4 regions of the Rahnella sp. R3(2024) genome follow, and region 2 is predicted to be linked to each of the others. Evidence: predicted binding sites of a transcription regulator. Region 2 holds the regulator's gene; each other region holds the start of a gene.

Region 1 (4,218 bases), 1.6 Mb from region 2:
TGTGGATAACACCGGCAAACTGGTGGATATCGACACGGTTTATCCCCATACCGGACAGGCGGCCAAAGCCGCGCAGCAGGTTGCCGCGCTGTGCATCAAACATAATGTTGAGCTGGTGGCGATCGGTAACGGTACCGCGTCCCGCGAAACGGAACGTTTCTTCCTCGAGCTGCAAAAACAGTTCCCGGCGGTAAAAGCGCAGAAAGTGATTGTCAGTGAAGCCGGTGCGTCGGTGTATTCCGCCTCCGAGCTGGCCGCGCTGGAATTCCCGGATCTGGACGTTTCCATTCGCGGCGCGGTGTCTATCGCCCGGCGCTTACAGGATCCGCTGGCAGAACTGGTGAAAATCGACCCGAAATCTATCGGTGTCGGCCAGTATCAGCACGATGTCAGCCAGTCACAGCTGGCGAAAAAACTCGATACCGTGGTCGAAGACTGCGTGAACGCCGTGGGTGTGGATCTCAACACCGCGTCGGTGCCGCTTCTGACTCGCGTGGCTGGCCTGACCCGTATGATGGCGCAGAATATTGTTAACTGGCGCGATGAAAATGGTCAGTTCCGTAACCGTGAACAACTGCTGAAAGTCAGCCGTCTGGGGCCGAAAGCCTTTGAACAGTGCGCGGGCTTCCTGCGTATCAATCACGGCGACAACCCGCTCGATGCCTCAACGGTTCACCCGGAAACCTATCCGGTGGTCGAACGTATTCTGGCCGCGACGCAGCTGGCACTGAAAGATCTGATGGGCGATTCCAATGCGCTGCGCGGTCTGAAAGCCAGCGAATTCACCGATGAACAATTTGGTGTGCCGACCGTCACCGACATCATCAAAGAGCTGGAAAAACCGGGGCACGATCCGCGTCCTGAGTTCAAGACAGCGACCTTTGCCGATGGCGTGGAAACCATGAATGACCTGATGCCGGGCATGATCCTCGAAGGCTCCGTCACCAACGTCACCAACTTCGGCGCATTCGTGGACATCGGCGTTCATCAGGACGGTCTGGTGCACATTTCATCTCTGGCAAACAAATTCGTCGAAGATCCGCACACCGTGGTGAAAGCCGGCGATATCGTGAAAGTCAAAGTGATGGAAGTCGATCTGCAACGTAAGCGTATTGCGCTGACCATGCGTCTGGACGAGCAACCGGGCGAAGCACCGGCGCGCCGTTCATCGGCACCGGCTGCGGCCACCCCGCGCGATGGGCAGAAACGTCCCGCTCAAAACAAGCCGGCAGGCCGTAATGCGGCACCGGCGGGCAATAACGCGATGGCCGATGCGCTGGCCGCCGCACTGGGCAAAAAACGCTAATTTTTTCGTTTTCTCCTGCCAACCGAAAGCCGCTGAATTTTAGCGGCTTTTTTTATGTACTTTATTTCGACACTTTTTAAAGTCTCTCCTATTGAATCAATCACTGCGGTAAATCAATAAATCGGCCTTTGCACAGGCATAGGATAGCGACGCGGTAGGGACAACCGTGAAGAGGCACGCCTCTTTTCTTTTTGTCTCTTCATGCGTACTAATTATGATAACTATTTTCGTTTGTACTACTTTGCGTATTCAGTACGCCGTCGGTTTCAGACTGACATTTTGCACCAGGGACAATTTCTGAGCAGTATTTCCAACTAAGTGGGATCACCGGGCACGGAAGCGCGGCGTAGCATTTGTCACGCTGCCCCCAACATGCCTGAACGCTTCGCGAGGAACTATGCAACTTCAATCAAAACGTGCTTACAAAATCACCGGCTTTTCTCATGAGATCAGCCCGGCCTACCGCCAGAAACTGCTGTCGCTCGGCATGCTGCCAGGGTCATTCTTCAACATCATCCGCGTGGCGCCGATGGGCGACCCGGTACAAATCGAAACCCGCCGCACCAGTCTGGTGGTTCGCAGAAAAGATCTCGATCTGCTCAAACTCGAAATGCTGGCCTGACCTTTTTGCGCAGGTCGCTCTGATCCCCTGCGCGTTTCTCCTTTCTCACACGTAGATCTGAACGTATGAAAGCACTGACCATTGGCCTGATTGGTAATCCCAATTCAGGTAAAACGACCCTTTTCAATCAGCTGACCGGTTCACGCCAACGCGTGGGCAACTGGGCTGGCGTGACCGTCGAGCGCAAAGAAGGCCAGTTCGCCACCGGAGAACACAAAGTCACGCTGGTGGATTTACCGGGCACCTACTCCCTGACTACCATTTCCGAGCAAACCTCGCTCGACGAACAAATTGCCTGCCACTACATTCTTAGCGGCGACGCCGATCTGATGATCAACGTGGTGGATGCCTCGAACCTTGAGCGCAATCTCTACCTGACGCTGCAACTGCTCGAACTCGGCATTCCCTGCATCGTCGCACTGAACATGCTCGACATCGCCAACATTCAGAACATCCATATTGATATCCCGGCGCTCTCCGCGCGTCTGGGTTGCCCGGTGATCGCGCTGGTATCGACACGCGCGTCAGGCATCAAAGAGCTGAAAGCGGCTATCGACCAGCTGCCGCCCGCCACCGCTATGGAGCGCGTGGTTTACCATCCCATTCTGCAACAGGAAGTGGACGCGCTCGCCAGCGATATGCCGGCAGAAATGGCGCTGCAACAGCGTCGCTGGCTGGCGCTGCAAATTCTCGAAGGCGATATTTACAGCCAGAGCCACGCGGGTAACGCGCAACAGCGGCTGCCAGAAGTGAAAGCCCGGCTCGCCGCGCAGCAACTGGATGACCCCGCGCTGCTGATCGCCGATGCGCGCTACCAGTGCATTGCCGCCCTGAGTGCCGACATCAGTAACTCGCATCTCACCGCGCCGAATAAACTGACGCAGGTGCTGGACCGCGTGATCCTCAACCGTTTCCTCGGCGTGCCGATTTTCCTGCTGGTGATGTACCTGATGTTCGTTCTGGCGATCAACATCGGCGGCGCGCTGCAACCGATTTTCGATATCGGCTCAGCGGCGATTTTCATTCAGGGCACGCAGTGGATCGGATTTACCCTGCACTTCCCGCAGTGGCTGACCATTTTCCTGGCACAGGGGATTGGTGGCGGTATCAACACCGTGCTGCCGCTGGTGCCGCAAATCGGCATGATGTATCTGTTCCTCTCCTTCCTTGAAGACTCCGGTTACATGGCCCGCGCGGCCTTCGTAATGGACAGACTGATGCAGGCGCTCGGTCTTCCTGGCAAATCTTTCGTGCCGCTGATTGTCGGTTTCGGCTGTAACGTGCCGTCGATTATGGGTGCCCGTACGCTGGATGCGCCGCGTGAACGCCTTATCACCGTCATGATGGCGCCGTTTATGTCCTGCGGCGCGCGTCTGGCGATTTTCGCCGTGTTTTCCGCCGCGTTCTTCGGCCAGGATGGCGCGTCGATTGTCTTCTCGCTGTATCTGCTGGGAATTGTGGTCGCCATCCTGACCGGTCTGCTGCTGAAATACACCATCATGCGCGGTGAAGCCTCGCCGTTTGTGATGGAACTTCCGGTGTACCACGTTCCGCATCTGAAAAGTCTGCTGCTGCAAACCTGGCAGCGTCTGAAAGGTTTCGTGCTGCGTGCCGGTAAAGTGATTGTGATTGCGAGTATTTTCATCGGCGCGCTGAACAGCTTCTCTTTCAGCGGTAAGGCGGTGAATAACATCAATGACTCCGCGCTGGCATCGGTCAGTAAAGTGCTGACGCCAGTGCTCTCACCGATGGGCGTGCACCCTGACAACTGGCAGGCAACCGTCGGCCTGGTGACCGGTGCGATGGCGAAAGAAGTGGTGGTCGGTACGCTGAACACGCTCTACACCGCTGAACACATCACCAATGAAGAATTCGACGCCGCCAGTTTCAACCTGCCCGACGAACTGCGCGGGGCCGTAAACGAAACCTGGCAGGGCCTGAAAGACACCTTCAGCATCAGCGTGCTCTCCAACCCGATCGAAGCCAGTAAAGGCGACGGCGAGATGGGCGTCAGCTCAATGGGCGTGATGAGCAGCAAATTTGGCTCAGCGATTTCGGCCTACAGCTATCTGATCTTCGTGCTGCTGTATGTGCCTTGCGTATCGGTGATGGGCGCTATCGCCCGTGAAACCAGCCGCAGCTGGATGACGTTCTCCATCTTCTGGGGGCTGAACGTGGCGTATTCTCTGGCGACATTGTTCTATCAGGCGGCCACGTTCAGCAGCCATCCGACACACAGTGCGACCATCATCCTTATCGTACTCATCTTCAACGCGCTGGTGCTCACCGC
Region 2 (4,218 bases):
CCGTCGGTCTGCGCGATACCTGGGAAAGCAAACCGGTCGCCTGATTGAAGTCAGACTTATTTTTAACGCAGCTTCGGCTGCGTTTTTTTATGCCTTAAGCAATATTGAAATTGATTTCTGTCGCGAATTAATGTGTTTATGATGCTCACTTTTTAGCGGCTCTGATTAAATATTGCTGAAAGCTGAAACGTGTAAACCACAGACTTATCCTTTTTAATTATTTGATTTTTAATTGTTTTCACTTTTTCCCTCGCTTTAATTCCCACAAAGTTCTTTCTGTAATACTTTTTCATCTTTATGTGCACTTTGTCATATTTCAGAGATCAATGATGAATTACTCATTGATAATTCGCGTCGCGAAAAATACTCTACCCTTGCTTTTACGGTGACGTCTCTGACGCCCGCTTTTAATACCCGTTTGGGTTTTGCAGTTACTTTTTAGTCAAAAATGAGGAATTTCTATGCACAAGCACCTTAACCGGGGCAGGGGATCGGCTTATCTGAAACCTGTGATGTATTCTCTGGCCGGCACCTTATTGGGTGGCGGATTAATGTTTTCTGAAGAGGCAAACGCGGCGGGCTTTATTGATGATTCGACGCTCACCGGTGGCGTGTATTACTGGCAGCGCGAACGTGATCGCAAAGATCTGAATAAAACCAAAGAAGAAACCCGCCCCGACGGCTCTAAAGTCACCGTCAACAATCCTGACTACGACAAGTACGCCACTAACCTTTCTCATGCCACCGCCAACCTGAATCTGGATTTCTCCTCCGGTTATGCGTGGGATATGTTCGGCATCGACGTTGCGGCTTTCACGGCAATTGAAATGGCCGAAGCCAGCGACAGCGGCCACCCGAACGAAATTGCATTCTCCTCAAAAAATCACGCCTACGATGAAGATTACTCTGGCGATAAAGGCGGAGTCAGCCTGTATAAAGCTGCCGGTAAGTTTAAGTACGGCGGCTTCTGGGGCCACGCGGGTTACATTCAGCCGACCGGCCAGACCCTGATTGCGCCGCACTGGAGTTTCATGCCTGGCACGTATCGCGGCGCAGAAGCCGGATATAAACATGATTTCGGCGAGCCGGGCGAACTGAGTTTCTCCTACATGTGGGCGGATGAATATAAATCACCGTGGCACCTGGAAATGGATGATTTCCGCCAGAATGATAAAAAAACCGGTGTTTCCTATATTCACTCGCTGGGCGCGAAATACGACTTCAAAAATGATCTGGTGCTCGAAGCCGCCTATGGCGAAGCGGAAAGCTACGTCGATCAGTATTTCGCTAAAGCCTCTTACAAAATGGATCTGCTGGGTAACCCGCTGACCACCAGCTACCAGTTCTACGGTGCAGAAGACCGCATCAGTGATAAAAACGATCCTAACAGTTTGTACGACGGGCTGGCATGGTTGCAGGCTCTGACGTTCGGTTATACCACCGGCCAGTTTGACTGGCGTCTGGAAGGGACGATGGTCAAGGCGGAGGGGAATCAGGGCTACTTCCTTCAGCGTATGACCCCAACGTATTCCTCGTCCAATGGTCGTCTCGATGTGTGGTGGGATAACCGTTCCGACTTCAACGCCAACGGCGAAAAAGCGGTATATGCCGGTGTTTTATATGATCTGGCGAAATGGGATCTGCCGGGCTTCGCGGTCGGCGGTTCTTATGTTTATGCATGGGATGCCAAGCCAAGCACCAATGCGGCTTATGACCAAAGCCAGCGTCTGAAAGAAAGTGCGTGGAGTCTGGATGCGCTTTACACCCTTCAGGAAGGGCGCGCCAAAGGCACGTTGTTCAAATTGCATTACACCCAGTATGACAACCATTCAGATATTCCGAGCTGGGGCGGTGGTTACGGCAACATCTTCCAGGATGAAAAAGATGTGAAATTTATCGTTATCGCTCCATTCACTATTTTCTGAGGTCACTATGTCGATGAATAAATTACTGCTGATCGTGACCACGTCTTTATTGCTGGCCGGTTGTTCCCAGACGTCAGGGCAGGCAGAAGATGCCAGACTGCGCAAGGCTTACAGCGCCTGCATCAACACTGCCGAAGGCTCGCCGGACAAACTTGCATCCTGCCAGGCGGTTCTTAACGTTCTGAAGGAAGAGAAAGCTCACCAGCAGTTTGCACAACAGGAAACGGTACGCGTGCTGGATTACCAGCGCTGCCTGACGGCACGCAAAACCGGTGACGGGCAGGCTTACGCCGCCGATTGTGGAAAAATCTGGAAGGAAATTAAAGCCAATAACTCACCCGCGCCTGTGCAGTAGACCTCATTAATTACCTGAAGGTGAGACAGAAAACCCCGGCTTGCCGGGGTTTTTTATGTCTTTCATAGCTGATAAACGGGCATAAAAAAACCGCTTTTCAGCGGTTAATTTTAGGTCGATATCAACGAGCCCGGCAGATTACTGCGCAGGTTTATCATTGTGCAAAGAGTCATCTTCGCGGCAGTCGCCTGCTTCACAGTGGCCGTACAGGTACAGGCTGTGGTTGGTCAGTTTGATACCGTGTTTTTTAGCAATTTCGCGCTGACGACCTTCAATATATTCGTCGCGGAATTCAATAACACGGCCACAATCTAAGCAAATCAGGTGATCGTGATGGTGTTGCTGAGTCAGTTCGAACACGGACTTGCCGCCTTCGAAGTTATGGCGGGTCACGATACCGGCGTCATCAAACTGGTTCAGAACGCGGTAAACCGTCGCCAGACCAATCTCTTCACCCATATCAATCAATTGTTTGTACAGATCTTCCGCACTAACGTGATGACCTTCCGGCGCTTGCAACACTTCCAGGATTTTAAGGCGCGGAAGCGTGACTTTTAAGCCGGCTTTCTTCAGTGCGGTGTTGTTGTCAGTCATGCGGATTCAGTCCTGTTACTATGTGCTAATCAAGTTGAGGCATGGAGCCTGTGGCATCAGCGGCACAAAATTCTTCGATTAGGATCCTTCTTTTAACGGAAGTGTGCCGATCCCCTAAACGATAGCCTGTTAATAAAGATCACTAAATGCCAGTCACATAAGACAATGCAACGACTTGATCGATAGAAAAAACAGATGAACTCAGTGTACCTTGATACCACCGAAAGTAACAATTTTGTTGTGGCTAAATTGTTAATTTCAGTAATAGTTTGGCCCTTCAATTGTAGAATAAATCCTCAGGGCCAACAGGGTTTTTAGCCAATAATTTCTGAAAGGCTCAATTCTTCAGTAATTTGCTTAACCCAGGCGTCAACGCGCTCATTGGTTAATTCCGGCTGACGGTCTTCATCAATAGCCAGTCCGATGAAATGTTTATCATCTGCCAGACCTTTGGATGCTTCGAAGTGATAGCCTTCGGTTGGCCAGTGACCCACAATCACCGCGCCGCGTGGCTCAATGATGTCGCGCACGGTGCCCAGCGCATCACAGAAATATTCTGCGTAGTCTTCCTGATCGCCGCAACCAAACAGCGCAACCAGCTTACCTTCGAAATCTATCTCTTCCAGGCTTGGGAAGAAGTCGTCCCAGTCACACTGAGCTTCACCGTAATACCAGGTTGGAATACCGATCAGCAAAATATCGAATTTTTCCAGATCCTCTTTGCTGCTCTTCGCAATGTCATGCACCTCTGCAACATCTTTACCCAGTTGTTTCTGGATCATTTTTGCGATGTTTTCGGTGTTACCTGTATCGGATCCAAAGAAGATTCCTACTACGGCCATAAGATGTCTAACCTCTTGTTCTCAATGATAAGCCCTACATTGCAGGCAATAATAGTGCTGATAATAGCAAACTCGTGAGGCGGAGAATATGCTTCTGCTCGCCTTCTTAACTGACGAATAAGTTTATCGGGCAATCTTTTTAAGTGGTATCGCCTTCGTGTGCTTTTAATCCAGATAAAATCCTCAAAATTGACGGGGTTAAAAGCAAAGTGAAGAAATATATCTTAACAATACTAAATTTTAAGCACGTCCCGCCGATAGATGATGCGAGAGCAATCTCAACATAATAAAGAAATCGATGCCCGGAGAGGTGTTCAAACATGTCCTGGGGCACTTGCCTGATGGTTACTTGTCTTGATTCTCCGCATCCCCCTCAATCCTCAGACCAGAAACAGTCATGTTTCGAGAGAGGCATATCGTGCAGTTTTTAAAAAATATCACCATCAGGGCCGCGTTATTAACCATTCTTGGCGTTTTCTGCGTTATGTGGGCGGGTGTATCC
Region 3 (4,218 bases), 3.3 Mb from region 2:
ACGCGGCTCGGTATTCCGGTCACCATCAGCAGCGACCCGCGTAATTCTTTTGAGTATCTGATTGGCGCCAGCACCTCTTCCGGCAAATTCACCCAGTGGCCGGAAACCTTAGGGCTGGCGGCCATTGGCAACGAGAAAGTCACCCGCCGCTATGCCGATATCGTGCGTCAGGAATATCTGGCCGTCGGTATTCGTGAAGCGCTCTCGCCGCAGGCCGATCTGGCAACCGAGCCGCGCTGGGCGCGCATCAGCGGCACCTTTGGCGAAGATCCGACCCGCGTTCACAACATGGTGCGCGGCTACGTGGAAGGGATGCAAAACGGCGCCGACGGTCTGAATCAGGGCAGCGTGATTTCGGTAGTGAAACACTGGGTCGGCTACGGCGCGGCGGAAAACGGCTACGACAGCCACAACGTCTATGGCAAAAATGCCGTCTTTCCCGGCAACAATCTGAAAGAGCATATTTATCCGTTCACCGGCGCATTTGAAGCCAATGTCGCCAGCGTCATGCCGACTTATTCGATCCTGAAAGATGTTTCCTTTGAAGGCAAACCGCTGGAACAGGTCGGTGCGGGGTTCAGCCATCAGTTGCTCACCGATATTTTGCGCGGGCAATACGGCTTTAAAGGCGTGGTGCTGAGCGACTGGCTGATCACCAGTAATTGCGAAGGCGAATGTCTGAACGGTTCGCCGCAAGGCAAAGACCCAGTGCCGGGCGGCATGTCCTGGGGCGTTGAAACCCTGACACCGCAGCAGCGTTTCGTAAAAGCGGTGCTGGCAGGTGTCGATCAGTTTGGCGGCGTGACCGATTCACAGCTGCTGGTTAACGCGGTGAATGAAAAGCAACTGACAGAACAGCGCCTTGATGAATCTGTCGTGCGTATTCTTGAACAGAAATTCCGCACTGGCTTATTTGAAAATCCGTACGTCGATGTGCAAAAAGCCGTGCAAACCGTGGGTCGTGCCGACTGGCAGAAAGAAGCAGATTCAGCGCAAGGGCATTCTCTGGTGTTACTGCAAAACACCGGTGACACATTGCCGCTGAAGAAGGGCCAGAAAATCTGGCTGTACGGCATCGCACCACAGGCCGCAAAAGCTGCCGGTTTCACCGTGGTAGATACGCCGGAAAAAGCAGATATTGCGCTGATCCGCGCTCATGCGCCGTATGAACAACCGCACAAAGCTTGGTTCTTTGGCAAACGTCATCATGAAGGCTCACTGGCCTATACCGATGACAATGCGGATTATCAGGCCATCGTGAAAGCCAGCAATGCGGTGCCGACGGTGGTGACCGTTTATCTCGATCGCCCCGCCATTCTCACCAACGTGAATGACAAAGCGAAAGCCATAATCGGCAACTTTGGTGTCAGCGATGCGGTGCTGTTTACCCGCCTGACCAGCACCGAAGCCTATACCGGTAAACTGCCGTTCGAACTGCCGTCCTCCATGGATGCCGTGCTCAGACAGAAATCAGATATGCCGCACGACAGCGAAAACCCGCTGTTTGATATTGGCTTCGGGCTGGCGCGTTAACCTGCTTGTCCCTTAAGAATGTCCCGTCTTTTGGCGGGGCACGCTTCAGCGGGTTTGTCTGACACATTGCCATTTACCCACCACCTGCCCGGCCACTACGTCGTCTTCCCTGCCCTGAATTACTCGCCTCAAAACCATAAAAACCATCAGATTCATGCGGATAAAAATGCGTCACTTCACACTTTTGTCGTAAAGTTCCCTTGAATTTGTAAAATAATAATGATAACAATTATCATTAAGTTTAACATTCGTCTCGTTTTCGTTATCACCCGCCTTATTCAGGACGGGTTTTCGTGCGGAACGCTGTTGGCTTCTGGGCTTATTTACACACGCATCAATTAATTACTCGATCATTAATCGGGTTATTTATAGGGACTATTAATATGTTGTTGGCTTTTCCCCTCAAACGCTCGGTGCTTTTGTGCGCCATGGCCGTCGCTGTTCCGGCTTCCTCTTTGGCCGCCGAAGATACCGTGGTCATCAAAGCCTCTCAGGCTGATACCGCAGATGCACCGACGCAGGGTTACAGCGCGAAAACGTCTAAAAGTGCGACCAAAACCGATCAGCCACTGATCACCACAGGTCAGGCCGTGTCCGTCGTGACCCGCCAGCAAATGGACGACCAGAACGCCACCACCGTCAATGCCGCGCTGAACTATACGCCAGGCGTGTTCACCAACTTTGCGGGCGGCGCAACGCGTTATGACACCATTTCCCTGCGTGGCTTCCACGGTGGTGACGTCAACAACACATTCCTCGATGGCCTGCGTATTCTGAGCGATGGCGCAAGCTATAACTCCATTCAGGTCGATCCGTGGTTCCTCGAACGTATTGATGTGGTGAAAGGGCCGTCCTCTGCCCTTTACGGCCAGAGCATTCCCGGTGGCGTCGTGGTTGAAACCACCAAGCGTCCGCAGTTTGCGGAAGAAGGCCATTTCCGTCTGTCCGGCGGGACGCAAAACACCAAAGGCGGTGCGTTCGATTACACCAATGCGATCAACGACCAGTGGGCATTTCGTCTGACCGGCATGACCCGCAGCAGTGATACGCAGTATGATCACCAGCGCGAAGAGCGTTATGCGATCTCCCCGCAGCTGATGTGGCAGCCGGATGAAAATACCTCCCTGTTACTGCGCGCCTACCTGCAAAAAGATCCGTCCGGCGGTTATCACGCCGCGGTTCCTGCCGACGGCAGCCTGTATGGCCAGAAACTGAGCCGTGGATTCTTCGACGGCGAAACGGATCGTAACCAGTTCAAACGCTGGGAGCAGATCTACAGCTACGAATTCCAGCATGCGTTTAACGACGTCTGGTCCTTCCGCCAGAACGCCAACTACACCCATTCCAATACCGAACTGGATCAGGTGTATCAGGCTGGCTGGAACGCAGACCGCACGTTGATGAACCGCTACTATTCCGGTGAGAAATCCTCTCTGGATACCTTCGCGATTGATAACCAGCTTGAAGCCGATTTCGCCACCGGCGAACTGGCGCACAAAGTGGTGCTGGGCTTCGACTATTCTCACTTCGTCAATGATCTGAAATCTGACGGCGCCATCGCAGGCACGCTCAACCCGTACACCGGTGTTGGCAGCGATGCGCTGGACTATTACAGCCTTTCTCGCGGCAAAAACCGTTACGAGCAGATGGGCACCTATCTGCAGGACGAAATGAACTGGAACAAGTGGTTCCTGACCCTGTCCGGCCGTTACGACACACTGAAAACCGACAGCCGCAGCTACGAAAGTATCTATGGCAAAGAAAGCAGCAGCGAGCGTAAAGACAGCCATTTCAACAGCCGCGCTTCCCTGTTGTATGCCTTTGACAGCGGGATTTCCCCTTACGTCAGCTACAGCCAGGCGATGACACCATCGGCCCTGCCAGGCTCTGATGGTACGCTGCTCAAGCCGATGCAGAGTGAGCAGTACGAAGCGGGGATCAAATATCAGCCGGTCGGCACGTCCGATATGTACAGCGCGGCACTGTATGACCTGACGCAGGATGACGTGGGTAACCGCGTAGTGGTCGGCAGCTATTATGAACCTGCGGGTAAGATCCGTTCACAGGGTCTGGAGCTGGAAGCCAAGAAACAGGTGACCGAGCGCTTCAACGTGATGGCCGGTTATACCTACAATAAAGTGCGTATTCGCGATGCCAGCCAGAATAACGGCAACACGCCATACGTGACGCCAAAACAGATGGCGTCGATCTGGGGTCAGTACAATACGCCGGTCGGTGTGGATCTAGGCGCGGGTGTGCGTTACATCGGTACACAATGGGCGGATAACGAAAACACCCGTCACATGCCTTCCGCAACGCTGGTCGATGCATCACTGCGTATGAATCTGGTGCAGTTTAATCCGCAGCTGAAAGGCGCATTCGTGCAGCTTAACGCCAATAACCTTTTCGATAAGAAATACGTCGCTGCCTGTTACGGCACCAGCTATTGCTACTGGGGTCAGGAACGTACCGTGGTCGCGACCGTGGGTTATGATTTCTGATAGCTAAACGTGTTGAAAGAACCCTGAGAAATCAGGGTTTTTTTATGCCCTGAAATCGCCTGCCACAACAGACCGGGCAGGCGTATCTGACCACGCAGAACGGCTTAATTGTGAAGGAATTGTGTGAAGTTCCACAAAAAATGCCTTCGGCGCAGGGAACTTTTCCAACAGCGTGAGAAAGCTT
Region 4 (4,218 bases), 2.5 Mb from region 2:
TTGCAGCCATAAAAAAACCCGCCGAAGCGGGTTTCTTTGTCGTTCAATCGTTTGCTTACTTACGCCAGTACCAGACCCGCGATAGAAGCAGACAACACGCTGACCAGCGTTGAGCCGTACAGCAATTTCAGGCCGAAGCGTGAAACCACGTTGCCCTGATGTTCGTTCAGGCCTTTGATAGCCCCTGCCACGATACCAATCGAGGAGAAGTTAGCGAAGGATACCAGGAACACGGACAGGATACCGACGCTGCGTGGTGACAATTCAGCCGCCACTTTCTGCAGATCCAGCATCGCCACGAACTCGTTGGAAACCAGTTTGGTTGCCATCATGCTGCCCACCTGCAAGGCTTCATGGCTTGGAACGCCCATCATCCATGCAAACGGATAGAAGACATAACCCAGCACGCCCTGGAAGGTGATACCGAATACCACGTCGAACAGCGCATTCAGGCAGGAAATCAGTGCGATGAAACCAATCAACATGGCTGCAACGATGATCGCCACTTTGAAGCCGGCGAGGATATATTCACCCAGCATTTCAAAGAAGCTCTGACCCTGGTGCGTGTTACCGATCTGCAGGTCTTCTTCCGAATCAACTCTGTAAGGGTTGATAAGAGACAGTACGATAAAGGTACTGAACATGTTGAGCACCAGCGCAGCCACGACGAAACGCGGTTCCAGCATGGTCATATATGCACCCACAATCGACATAGAAACAGTCGACATTGCCGTAGCGGCCATGGTGTACATACGTTTTTCAGACATCTTGCCCAGAATATCTTTATACGCGATAAAGTTTTCTGACTGACCCAAAATCAGGGAACTGATGGCGTTGAAAGATTCCAGTTTTCCCATGCCATTAATTTTCGACAGTACCGTACCGATGATACGGATGACGAAAGGCAGTACGCGAATGTGTTGCAAAATACCGATCAGTGCGGAAATAAACACGATCGGACACAAGACTTTCAAGAAGAAGAACGCTAATCCCTTATCGCTCATGCCCCCAAATACGAAGCCGGTTCCTTCCGCAGCGAATCCTAATAATTTCTCAAACATATCTGAGAAGCCTTTCACAAAACCTAAACCAATAGATGAGTTCAGGAAGAAATAGGCTAAAAGGACTTCGATCACTAACAGCTGAACGATGAAACGTAAACGGATGCTTTTACGATCACGGCTCACCAGTAAAGCGAGTACTGCGACAACGGCCAACGCTAATACAAAGTGCAAAATGTTAGACATGGGTGCTCCAAATTAGAGGCAGGCTATATTTCGACGGACATTCTATGTAACGCGTACATTTAAAACGTGAAGTCGCTTGCAAATATAGAAATTGCAGACATGAATTGCAACAAATCCCATTCCACCACACAAAAAATCAAGATGTTAAGAAAAATAGGCACAATTTGCTTTCTTGTGCTAGCTTTATCATGTGCCGTAATGCGTTCTAAATCTGGTCAAACAGCCTCTGTTTTAGGAAAGCGCGCGCGCCCGGATTGAGAAAGCCGGGCGGGCGAATAACCACACAGTTATCACGTCGTCGCTTACTGCCTATCAGAATCATCGCTCAAATTTTTCTAAATGCACTTGATAATCATTATCATTTAGACGATATTTGTGTAAGCGTAATAATTGTAGGGGTTAATCCATTATGTTTAACAGCCGGACCGAATCTTCAGGCCGCGCATCCAGAAAGATGAAATTTTCGCTGATGGGACCGGCCTTTATTGCCGCCATCGGTTACATCGATCCGGGTAACTTTGCGACAAACATCCAGGCCGGGGCTTCTTACGGTTACCAGCTGCTGTGGGTCGTGGTCTGGGCTAACGTCATGGCGATGTTGATCCAGCTTCTTTCTGCCAAACTGGGTATCGCCACTGGCAAAAACCTGGCTGAACATATCCGCGATCGTTTTCCGCGTCCGGCCGTCTGGGCTTACTGGGTGCAGGCTGAAATTATCGCCATGGCGACCGATCTGGCGGAATTCATCGGTGCGGCGATCGGTTTCAAATTACTGCTCGGCGTGTCGCTGTTGCAGGGCGCGGTGCTTACCGGCATTGCCACCTTTATTATCCTCGGTCTGCAAAAGCGTGGACAAAAACCGCTTGAGCTGGTGATTGCCGGTTTGCTGCTGTTTGTGGCTGCGGCGTATATCGTCGAACTCTTCTTCTCGCAGCCCAGCATGCTGGCGCTCGGCAAAGGGATGCTGATCCCTTCTCTGCCCACCAGTGATTCTGTTTATCTGGCTGCCGGTGTGCTTGGCGCAACCATCATGCCGCACGTCATCTATTTACACTCCTCACTGACCCAGCGGGCCGGTAAGGCATCGAAAGAACAGCGTTACTCTGCCACTAAGCTGGATGTCGGGATCGCCATGACCATCGCCGGTTTTGTGAATCTGGCGATGATGGCGACCGCCGCTGCCGCGTTCCACTTCAGCGGCCACAGCGGTATCAGCGAGCTGGATCAGGCTTATCTGACACTGCAACCGTTACTCGGCCATGCCGCTGCTACCACTTTTGGCCTGAGCCTGGTGGCTGCCGGTTTGTCTTCAACGGTAGTGGGTACCCTGGCGGGGCAGGTGGTGATGCAGGGCTTCGTGAAGTTCTACATTCCGATCTGGGTGCGTCGCGTTGTCACCATGATGCCTTCCTTTATTGTGATTCTGATGGGGCTGGATGCGACGCGCATTCTGGTAATGAGCCAGGTCTTGCTGAGTTTCGGGATTGCGCTGGCGCTGTTGCCGCTGCTGGCATTTACCGGTAACCGCCATCTGATGGGTGAGATGACCAACACCAAAACCGTGCAGTGGGCAGGGCGGGTGATCGTCCTGATTGTTGTCAGCCTGAATCTCTATCTGCTGTTCGGCATGCTGAAATAATCACTGCATCGCCGCAAAAAAAACGGGACAGCGCAAACTGTCCCGTTTTTTTTATCTGTGATCTTCGCGGATTAGTGGCGGTGATCGCCATGACCCCGGTGGTCACCATGTCCGCGGTCCGGGCCGCGACCTCTGTCGTGACCATGACCCCGATCTGGCCCGCGGCCAGGATGATCATAATGCGGACGCCCGTAATAGCGCGGCGGAGACGGACGATGATGAGAGCGGTTATCCCACCAGCCGCGGTCCCGCCAGCGGCCGCCATCCCAGTAATAGCCGCGATGGCTGCGTTCACCGTAGTAACGCCCGCGGTGATTGTTCCACCAGCCCGCATCACGCCAGTCATACCCATCCCAGTAATAACCACGACGGTCGCGGTCACCGATATTGATTGAAAGCCCAGGCGTGCTCAGGCTAAAGCTGCTGGCCTGCACAGCGGGCGCTGCGGCAGGAAGCAATGCGAACAATAATGTACCGAACAGTAAAGGCTTAATCATGATGCCCCCAGATTCCTTATAATTTATGCTGACAGTTATAAGGTGAAGGCACCCGCTATTCTATGGGGGCAATCCTGTTTTGATTGATTTACCCACCCTTAACGGAATCCTTACTCAGCCTCCATAAAGGGATGTTTTTTCACCGTCAGGGTAAACGCTTACACTAAAATCGCTTCTATGGCAGTCAGCTCTTCCTGAGTAAAGTGGCGGTTTGCCACCATGCCCACCGCATCGTCAATCTGGCTGGTTTTACTGGCGCCAATCAGCACTGACGTCACGCGGTCGCCGCGCAACACCCACGCCAGCGCCATCTGCGACAGTTTTTGTCCACGGGCCTGCGCGATGTCATTCAGCTTACGGACTTTCGCCAGCTTTTCTTCGGTCAGCTGATCGGTGGTGAGGAATTTACTGCCGCTGGCGGCGCGGGAATCCTCCGGAATACCTGCCAGATAGCGGTCAGTCAGCACGCCACCGGCGAGCGGTGAGAAGGCGATGGAGCCGACGCCGTTATCTGCCAGCGTATCGAGCAAATCGGCTACAACCCAGCGCTCGAACATGGAATATTTCGGCTGATGGATCAGGCACGGCGTTCCCAGCTGTTTGAGAATGTCGAATGCCGCTTTGGCGCGGTCAGCCGGATAATTCGATAACCCGACATACAACGCCTTACCCTGGCGCACGATCAAATCCAGCGCGGCCATGGTTTCTTCCAGCGGCGTATCAGGATCCGGGCGGTGATGATAGAAGACATCGACGTAGTCCAGCCCCATGCGTTTCAGGCTCTGGTTCAGGCTGGCGACCAGATATTTTTTCGAACCCCAGTCTCCGTACGGGC

The links. Region 2 encodes Fur, which represses iron uptake genes when iron is present. Its sites were predicted from a motif close to ATAATAATGAGAACNACTATCAA; they were not measured.
Region 1: a site for Fur is predicted at 1,515-1,537, ahead of feoA (ferrous iron transporter A). Genes of this name have one in related genera too.
Region 3: a site for Fur is predicted at 1,747-1,769, ahead of ABSH60_RS00850 (TonB-dependent siderophore receptor). Genes of this name have one in related genera too.
Region 4: a site for Fur is predicted at 1,593-1,615, ahead of ABSH60_RS03955 (Nramp family divalent metal transporter). Genes of this name have one in related genera too.

Annotation. Positions count from the first base shown of each region.
Region 1 covers NZ_JBHGBU010000001.1:1,847,224-1,851,441, forward strand. Annotated here, with positions in the region: gene ABSH60_RS08400 (Tex-like N-terminal domain-containing protein) at 1-1,306, shown strand, start outside; gene feoA (ferrous iron transporter A) at 1,704-1,928, shown strand; gene feoB (Fe(2+) transporter permease subunit FeoB) at 1,994-4,218, shown strand, end outside.
Region 2 covers NZ_JBHGBU010000001.1:3,461,044-3,465,261, forward strand. Annotated here, with positions in the region: gene glnS (glutamine--tRNA ligase) at 1-44, shown strand, start outside; gene ABSH60_RS15575 (OprD family outer membrane porin) at 513-1,925, shown strand; gene chiQ (ChiQ/YbfN family lipoprotein) at 1,939-2,280, shown strand; gene fur (ferric iron uptake transcriptional regulator) at 2,419-2,874, opposite strand; gene fldA (flavodoxin FldA) at 3,189-3,716, opposite strand; gene ABSH60_RS15595 (methyl-accepting chemotaxis protein) at 4,135-4,218, shown strand, end outside.
Region 3 covers NZ_JBHGBU010000001.1:204,192-208,409, forward strand. Annotated here, with positions in the region: gene ABSH60_RS00845 (glycoside hydrolase family 3 N-terminal domain-containing protein) at 1-1,533, shown strand, start outside; gene ABSH60_RS00850 (TonB-dependent siderophore receptor) at 1,917-4,034, shown strand.
Region 4 covers NZ_JBHGBU010000001.1:913,903-918,120, reverse strand. Annotated here, with positions in the region: gene ABSH60_RS03960 (NupC/NupG family nucleoside CNT transporter) at 60-1,247, opposite strand; gene ABSH60_RS03955 (Nramp family divalent metal transporter) at 1,657-2,886, shown strand; gene ABSH60_RS03950 (DUF2502 domain-containing protein) at 2,958-3,383, opposite strand; gene mgrA (L-glyceraldehyde 3-phosphate reductase) at 3,542-4,218, opposite strand, start outside.